2 regions of the Neobacillus sp. PVCKKU3 genome follow, and region 2 is predicted to be linked to the other one. Evidence: riboswitches for the same ligand, from Rfam matches in the RefSeq annotation. Region 2 holds a riboswitch; the other holds the start of a gene.
What was found. A riboswitch is a leader RNA that binds a small molecule or an ion and turns the genes downstream of it on or off. The one in region 2 is predicted to bind preQ1.
Positions count from the first base shown of each region.

Region 1 (4,319 bases), on a different contig from region 2:
GTCTTTCATATTTATTAATAAGATGCAGAAGCAGCTCCTGATTATCCATTGTTGACAGATGATCATTACCAACCTGTACAAAGAAGGGAACATCCGAATAACGGAAATGAACTGCTCTGGCATATTCATAATCAAGATCATCAAATACCACAATCTTTAAGCTGAATTGTTGCGCTAAATTATTTTGTGTAAGTTTCCTAATGATTTCATCTAAAATTTCAAAATCCGTCTCCATTTTCGAGCTTGGAGGCTTGGGGGAAATGGTTAATTCATCAATCTCATAAAACCACTCCTGCCACCTGCTCCCTTGGGTTTCGAGACCAATTTTTATTTGATTATCTTTTAGGATCTTAATGAATTCATCGAGATTTTTCAATAACGCAGGATTCCCGCCTGAGATCGTGACAAAGGAGAAATTCATGTCGCCGATTCGCTTCATCTCTTCCCAAATTTCCTCTGCTTCCATCATGCGAATATCATTTTTACCGGTGCCATCCCAGGTAAAGGCGGAGTCGCACCAGCTGCAGGAATAATCACAGCCAGCAGTTCTTACAAACATCGTTTTCTGGCCGATGACCATCCCTTCCCCTTGGATGGTAGGTCCGAAAATTTCCATTACGGGTATTTTACTCAACTTCCATCCACTCCCGTCTAGCTTCCGCATAGCTTTTCGGTGTCTCAAACAACCGGACAAATTCCACTCTTGCGCCACTATACTGATTCTTCCGCTCTTCTTTCGTAAGTGCCTCAGCCATCTTTTCATAAATCCAGACCACCATGTTTTCAGCCGTGGTATTCATTGGCGGTAAGGTTTCATTTAAATAGCGATGATCCAGATGAATTTCAATTTCATTTTTCCAAATGTCTTTAATGTCCCCAAAATCCATCATCAAACCGCGGTCATCAACGTAGCCGCTGATTCCAAAAATGACTTTATACGTATGGCCATGAAGGTTTTTGCATTTACCTTCATAGCAATGTAAATGATGGGCGGCATCAAAGGTAAATTCCTTGCTAACAAGGACGCGTTTGTGATGGTATTTCAATTGACTGCGGTTGATATCTTCATCTATTTTTTGGAGTTTATCGACAATCCGAAAGCCATACATTGCGTTACAACTCCTCTCGTGTGCTTAAATATTGATCAAGGCCGCGTTTTCTTAGTTTACAAGCCGGGCATTCACCGCAGCCATCGGCAATGATCCCGTTATAGCAGGTTAATGTTTTTTCCCTGACAAAATCCAGCGCCTTCAGTTCATCGGCCAGCTGCCAGGTTTCGGCCTTGTTTAGCCACATTAACGGAGTATGAATGACAAAATCTTTGTCCATTGACAAATTCAATGTGACATTTAAAGACTTGATAAACACATCGCGGCAATCCGGATAACCGCTGAAATCCGTTTCGCAAACACCGGTGATAATGTGCTTTGCCCCAACCTGGCTTGCCAGCACCCCCGCAAAAGAGATGAATAAAAGGTTCCGTCCCGGTACAAAAGTGGAAGGCAATTCACCATTTTCTCCTTCCTTCACCTCAATGTCTTTACGGGTCAAGGCGTTTGGTGCCAGTTGGTTTAACAATGACATATCTAAAATATGATGCTCTATTCCAAGTTCATGCGCGATATTTTGGGCGCACTCGATTTCAAGCTTGTGCCTTTGATTATAGTTAAACGTAACCGCCACTACTTCTTCAAATCGTTCTAATGCCCAAAATAAACAGGTGGTGCTGTCCTGTCCGCCGCTAAAAACTACAACTGCTTTATCTTTCTTCATCATAAATTCTCCTTTAAATAGAAAAACAGGACTACTAAAGAAAGCAGTCCTGTTTTCCTTAGTTTTTTAAAGAGGGTAGCTAGAACCTCTACCGCAGGGTGCGGATTTTTTATATGACTATTCGATTATAAACCATTTCTATCATTTTTCAATCTATCTATCGAGATTTTTTCGGTTTTGTACCCTTTTCAAAAAAACAACCACTCTGACTTTACAATTTTGTTTGTACTGACTGCAACTTCCGCTCCATTGAATGTTCCTTGTCACGGCGATCATCAATTCGTAGATTGGTGCAGACTCTTTGCAAACCTTTCTGGAATGGGACCTCGTGAATTTCTTGAACAATTTCTAAGAGTAATTTTAAATCCCCTTCAATCAGTGTGCTCATCGGGGTTAGTTGATACTTTACTCTGTCTTCATATCGCTGAAGAACTTTATGTATTTCCGCCACATACTCGCTGACGCTTGTAGTGCCTGTCCCAACCGGAATAACTGTTATATCAATGATAGCCATCGCTACATCCTCCTAATTCTTTATATAAAAAGAATATCATATGAAATGGTAAGGACAAAAATTCGCAGACTTAGTTAGCAAATTATCTTGTCATTTGAATCTGTTTAATATGGGCCTGTTTAACGTTAGAATCCGATTTTTTACAAAAAATAGACAATTTTCATAGTCAAATTTTGAAATAAATATTACGCTTATCAATTGAAGTGTTTTGTATTATTCTTAAGTTAAACCAACTAGGAGAGATTTGTATGAATACCTATTTTATAGCCGGTCACGCCAAGCTGCCAACCGGTATGGCTGCCAGAAGCATTTATGAAACGCTGACGATTACGGCTGAGATTGATAAGCATTATGGCGTGATTGTTGACGCCTCATGTACGCTGGCTACGGAGCATGGAAGGGATTATATTTCAAGGCTATTGAAAGGGTATAGTTTACGTCACGGGATTGATAAGCCACTCGAAGACTTAAAAAATGGCTATTTAGGAAAAGCCAATCACGCCCTGATTGCGGCATTAAAGGATTTATACAAGCAATATGAAACTATGAATTCCGTCCAATAAAAAGAGAAAGAGCGGATCGACAAAAACCAATCCGCTCCCCCAATAAAAAGCCTAAACTGTAACTTTGTCGCTCTCAAACGGCCACGCGGGAAGCATGTTGCTCAGCGCCTTATCCTCACGATACCCCAGCACATATTCCGCCTGCATAACCGTATGAATTTCTCGCGTACCTTCGTAAATGACCGGCGCCTTGGAGTTCCGCAAAAAGCGCTCCACAGGGTATTCGCTTGAATAACCGTACGCCCCGTGGATTTGCACTGCATCATCTGCCGCCTTATTGGCAAAATCACAGGCCTGCCATTTCGCCAGCGACGTTTCACGAGTATTGCGCACGCCTTTATTTTTCAGCTCACCGGCACGATACACAAGCAGGCGGCTCATCTGCAGGCCGGCTTCCATATTAGCAATCATTTGCTGAACTAGTTGGTGCTTGCCGATTTCCTTGCCAAACGTTTTCCGCAATTGACAATACTTCACGCTTTCTTCCAAGCTCGCCATGATCAAACCCACAGCCCCCGCGGCCACTGTAAAGCGTCCATTATCCAGCGCGGACATGGCAATTTTGAAGCCTTCCCCTTCCTGGCCAAGCAAGTTTTCTTTCGGAACGCGCACCTGATCGAAGAACAATTCCCCGGTATTCCCTGAGCGGATTCCGAGTTTCCCTTTTATCGCCTTAGAAGAAAAACCAGGCATCGTCCGCTCCACGATAAAGGCGGAAATTCCGTGGTGCTTCTTGTCTTTATCCGTATAGGCAAACACGATAAAATGGTCGGCCACATCACACAACGAAATCCATGTTTTCTGTCCGTTTAAAATATAGTAGTCACCGTCCTCCACAGCCGTTGTCCCAAGCGATGCCACGTCCGACCCCGCGCCAGGCTCCGTTAATCCAAACGCTCCGATCTTTTCGCCTTTGGCCTGCGGGACGAGATATTTCCGCTTTTGTGCTTCTGTTCCCCACTGCAACAAAGTCATGCTATTTAACCCGATGTGAACCGATACGGCAGTACGGAAAGCGGTGTCACCTCTTTCCAGTTCTTCACAAACAATGGCCAGCGAGTTATAATCCATGCCGCTGCCGCCGTACTCTTCCGGAATGCAAACCCCCATCAAATCCAATTCTTTTAAACGCTGCCAAATGACCGGATCGAAATAACCGCGTTCGTCCCACTCCCGCATGTTCGGATTGATTTCCTTATCAACAAAGCTTCTTACCATTTTTCTTAACATTTCCTGCTCTTCCGTGAATTCAAAATTCATCACACATTCTCCCCCTGCTTTTTAAAAATTCAACTTCGGCACTTGGCCAATTTTTTAAATAATGTTATCCGCCTTCAAACGGCTAATCTCCTCAAATGTAAATCCCACTTCCTTCAATATTTCGTCGGTATGCTCACCGGCCATCGGCGGATGACGTTCAACCCTTGTCTCCGTTCTAGAAAGTTTTATAGGCGAGCCAACGAGCTTCA
Region 1 is NZ_JBLVQN010000030.1:43,614-47,932, reverse strand. Features, by position in the region: gene queE (7-carboxy-7-deazaguanine synthase QueE) at 1-634, opposite strand, end outside; gene queD (6-carboxytetrahydropterin synthase QueD) at 627-1,109, opposite strand; gene queC (7-cyano-7-deazaguanine synthase QueC) at 1,114-1,773, opposite strand; PreQ1 riboswitch class I at 1,826-1,868, opposite strand; gene ACNQGS_RS19235 (MTH1187 family thiamine-binding protein) at 1,985-2,287, opposite strand; gene ACNQGS_RS19230 (DUF3870 domain-containing protein) at 2,536-2,850, shown strand; gene ACNQGS_RS19225 (acyl-CoA dehydrogenase family protein) at 2,902-4,110, opposite strand; gene ACNQGS_RS19220 (CaiB/BaiF CoA transferase family protein) at 4,165-4,319, opposite strand, start outside.
Region 1: it holds a riboswitch for preQ1, as region 2 does, so the genes downstream of both, queC (7-cyano-7-deazaguanine synthase QueC) here and ACNQGS_RS19550 (QueT transporter family protein) in region 2, are expected to answer to the same signal.

Region 2 (4,319 bases):
TCCTTTAAGGATACCGGCCCCTGCCATTAGACCAAGAAGCGGTGCAAAAATACTGGATACAACATCTACAGCTTTACCTAAGAAATTTCCTTTTTCTCCACTATCTTTAGCGGAAGAGCTTTTTGAATCCTTTGTGATGTTTGAGATTTTTCCGATCTCCGCATACACTTCCGGTACATTGTTTCCTACTACCACTTGGAACTGCCCGCCGCTTTCTTTAACGGTGATGACACCGTCTGTTTTTTCTAACTTCACTTTATTTGCTTTTGATTTATCCTTTAATCCGAAACGCAGTCTTGTTGCACAGTGAACAAGTGAATTTACATTCTCTTCTCCGCCAACTAGCTGAAGAATTTCTTTAGCTAATCTTTCGTTTTTCGACATCTTTATCACCTCTAGTATTTGGGTAAAAAAAATACCTAAGCCATTAAGAAGCCGGAGACATAGCGTCCCTGAAACATTCTTTATGACTTAGGTTTTGCCTGCATGACCAGTAACAATCCTGTTCTAAATATTTACTTTTTGATTTACTTTAGGCGGTGCTTCCTGTCCGGACCAGGTGAGGAACGCCTTTTTGGGAAATAAAAAAACCTAAACTGCACACCGAAGCATAAAGCCTGGTTAGCAATTTAGGTTTTGCCTGCAAAATCAGTAACAATCCTAATAAATTAATATTAATTTGTAATCACATACTAGCATGCGCTTTCATTAGGTGTCAACGCTATCTTTCCAAAAAATTTTACTAGTTTCGATTCACCACGCGCTGAATATGAATGGCAAGGTAGCCCATTTCTTCCTTTGTGATCTCATGTTGATGGGCTTTATAAATATAATCTTTAATTTTTTGCGCACAGGCAAATGCTTCTTTATGTTTTTCTCTCACTAAGTTATAAAGAAAATCATCCTCGCTATCTAAATGTGAACCGCTGAAAAGGCGCTGTGCAAAAAACTTAAGATGGGTAAGGAACCTGAAATAATTTAAGGATTCCTCATCAAGTTCGATTTTAAAATGATACTTGACGATGTTTAAAATATCCTGAATGAGTTTGGTTATGTTGATTAGGTTTGGCATCTCATCGTTTAGTTCCGCATTTACTATATGCATCGCAATAAAGCCAGCTTCATCTTCCGGAAGCGAAATACCAAGTTTGGTTTGAATCATTTTTAACGCTTCCCGCCCTATAGCGAATTCGTCTTGATAAATCTTTTTAATCTCCCACAACAGAGCATTTGAAATATTAATGCCCTTCTGATGCCGTTCAATTGCAAAATGTATATGGTCGGTTAAGGAGACATAGATGCTGTCATTCAGATTTTTCCCTAGTTTTTCTTTTGCATAGTTGATGATTTCTTCAGAAACGGCCATATATTCTAGCGGAATATCGTACAATAGCGTTTTAAATCTTTCGGAAACATCTTTGTTTTCGAGTTTGAAGACTTTTTCGATTTTGCTCTCATCGACAATATCGCCAGGTCTCTTTTGAAACGCGAGCCCTCTGCCCATAATGACTAATTCTTTATTATGTTCATCCAAAACGCTTATAACATTATTGTTGATTACCTTTGCGATTTTCATATAAATCACCTATTTGTGGAATATTTGTGATAAAAAGGAAAATAAAAAAACCTAAAACTAATGATCTAAAGAACATTAGTCATAGGTTTTGCCTGATTAGCCAGTAACAATCCTAAAATTTGAAGTTATTTGGTTAGATTTTATCATTCTTTTAATCCAGGCGCAATTCTTATCGAGGGTCTTTGATGGATAATGTTCAGTTTATTATTAGTATTTCTTTAATCTACTTTTCTTTCAAATATGGCTTCGTAATAAGCCGCAGACCCATATGCAGCAATTCCCGGCGCAAAAATCTGGACCAACCTCCAGCCGTTCCTCGCGTTCTGATGAATAAGTTCCTGATAATCCCCTTTAGGTTTTCCGCTTAATTTGCTTAATTCAATTTTTTCAAATTTATATTCGTACATGTTTCCCCTCCGCATTTTGTTTTGTATATTCTTATTATCCCAAAAAATGTAATTGACTGCCATTTTTTTATGTATTAATATAATAGTTTGTTAATATATTACCTTAAGTGGTTCGAGAACCTCCCACTATAAAAAACTAAGGAGAAATGAATATGGAAAAAACAACAAATATGCTAGACGCCCAGTATAATTCGGGCGCTGCAAACAGCAAGGTGCGGGAAATTGTTGTAAACGGGATTATCGCGGCTTTGTACATCGCAGTTTCGGCGTTAATACAGCCATTTGGGTTTACCCAGGTACAATTCCGCGTTTCAGAGATGTTTAACCATCTCATCGTTTTCAATAAAAAGTATCTCTACGGGATCATTTTAGGGGTATTTCTAACGAATTTATTTTTCTCGCCAATGAAGGCCTATGACCTCATTTTCGGAGTTGGCCAATCTTTGATTGCTTTGGTCATTACGATTTTAAGTGCGCGGTTTATTAAAGGAATCTGGACTCGGATGATTGTGAATACGTTAGTGTTCACCTTTACGATGTTTCTCATTGCGATTGAACTGCATTTGGCGTTCAATCTGCCATTCCTATTTACATGGTTAACTACTGCAGTTGGGGAATTCGTTGTAATGGCTGTCGGCATGCCAGTCATGTATTTCATTAACAAACGCGTTCATTTTGATAAAATCTTTAAATAAAAGATTTCAAGAGCTGTTGCTTCAGGGGTACACCCCAGGCGGCAGCTCTTTTTTATGGTATTTATTTCAAAAAAACTCTAAAATGAAGGTAGTTAATTTTTCAGACTTTTGAAAGGGGTTTTTCGAATGTTGCAGCGTCCTAATAACAATGAGTTTCCAGATTATTATGTACCGTATGTTCAGTTAGTTCCAGAAGGAGATTTATTGCAGGTTCTTAAGGAAAGTCTTGAAAAAGTGGTTTCTCTTTTCGAAGGGATTTCAGAGGAAGATGCGCAATTCCGCTATGAACCTGGTAAATGGAGGATCAAGGAAGTACTTGGCCATATGGCAGATACCGAGAGGATCATGAGCTACCGCCTGCTTCGAGTAGGCCGCGGCGACAAGACTCCATTGGCAGGTTTTAATGAAAATGATTATGTGGCTGGAGCACAAATGGGCGAGCTGCCACTAAAATCTATTCTTGCTGACTTCATCGCAGTCAGAAAAGCAACAATCACTCTGGTCGAGAACATGCCAGAGTCAGCCTGGACAAATGTTGGCAACGCCAATGGCACGGAGGTCACCACCCGCGCCATCGCGTACATCATCGCCGGCCATGCAATCCACCACCTCAGCATCGTGACAGAACGATACTTAACTAATTTGAAATAACGGGTGGTGTCAGGCACCGCTCGTGGACAGTGTCCGCCTCAGGCGGACACTGTTTTTAAATCCGATAGTTTGAGATAAACTCAAGAAATTCTTTTTGTTTGGAGTGGCTGTATTTCATGATGGCGTAGGTGTTTGCTTCGGGTAGGTGGATGGTTTGGCAGTCTACCTCTAAAAGCCTACCTTCTAGCAGTTCTCTTCTGACCGTTGATGTCGGAAGGAAAGAGACACCCAGCCCTTCAACGATGAATCTTTTTGTAATGTGTACCTGTGATACTTTCATCATTCTTACTTTTGGATATTTGGTTTTTACTGCATGGCAAAGACCATCCCAGTAACCTGGGTGATTATGGGTTAACAAATAGTTCGATGTTAAAACCTCTTCTTCATCTAAAGGCGGTGCTGTTTCGGAATCTCTCCCATCGTGAGGCGCAACTAGCATAACCCTATCCCTATATAAAAGCTCACTAATCAATTCAGGATGAAGGCTGTTTAAACAGGACAACCCGATATCTACTTCTTCCCTTATTACCGCCTCTTCAATACCAACCGATTCAATAATTTTAACCGAAATCTCTACTTCCGGATGCTTGTTTGTATAGCTTTTTAAAACATATGGCAGGATTGTATCTGCGATTAGCGGTGATATGGCAATGGAAAATTTCGTTGTGTAGCCTTGACTAAATGAGTGAATGTCCTCGAGCCCACCCTGATAAATCTCTATCAGTTTTTTTGCATGAACCAAATATCTCCTCCCCGCTTCAGTTAGTTTTACTTTTTTTCCATCCCGATCAAATAATTGAATCCCAAGCTCTTGTTCCAATTGTTTTATATGAACCGTTACAGATGGCTGAGAAATATAAAGGATTTCCGCCGTTCTGCGGAAATTCCCACAATCAGCTGCCGTAATAAATGTGTTAAGCCATTGGAATTCCATATTCTCCTCCTTATTAAAGAAATTAATCAATTCGTTTAAAATTATTTAATTTCATT
Region 2 is NZ_JBLVQN010000031.1:28,715-33,033, forward strand. Features, by position in the region: gene ACNQGS_RS19535 (beta-glucoside-specific PTS transporter subunit IIABC) at 1-384, opposite strand, end outside; gene licT (BglG family transcription antiterminator LicT) at 743-1,576, opposite strand; gene ACNQGS_RS19545 (DUF4177 domain-containing protein) at 1,795-1,983, opposite strand; PreQ1 riboswitch class I at 2,085-2,129, shown strand; gene ACNQGS_RS19550 (QueT transporter family protein) at 2,154-2,678, shown strand; gene ACNQGS_RS19555 (DinB family protein) at 2,805-3,329, shown strand; gene ACNQGS_RS19560 (LysR family transcriptional regulator) at 3,385-4,263, opposite strand.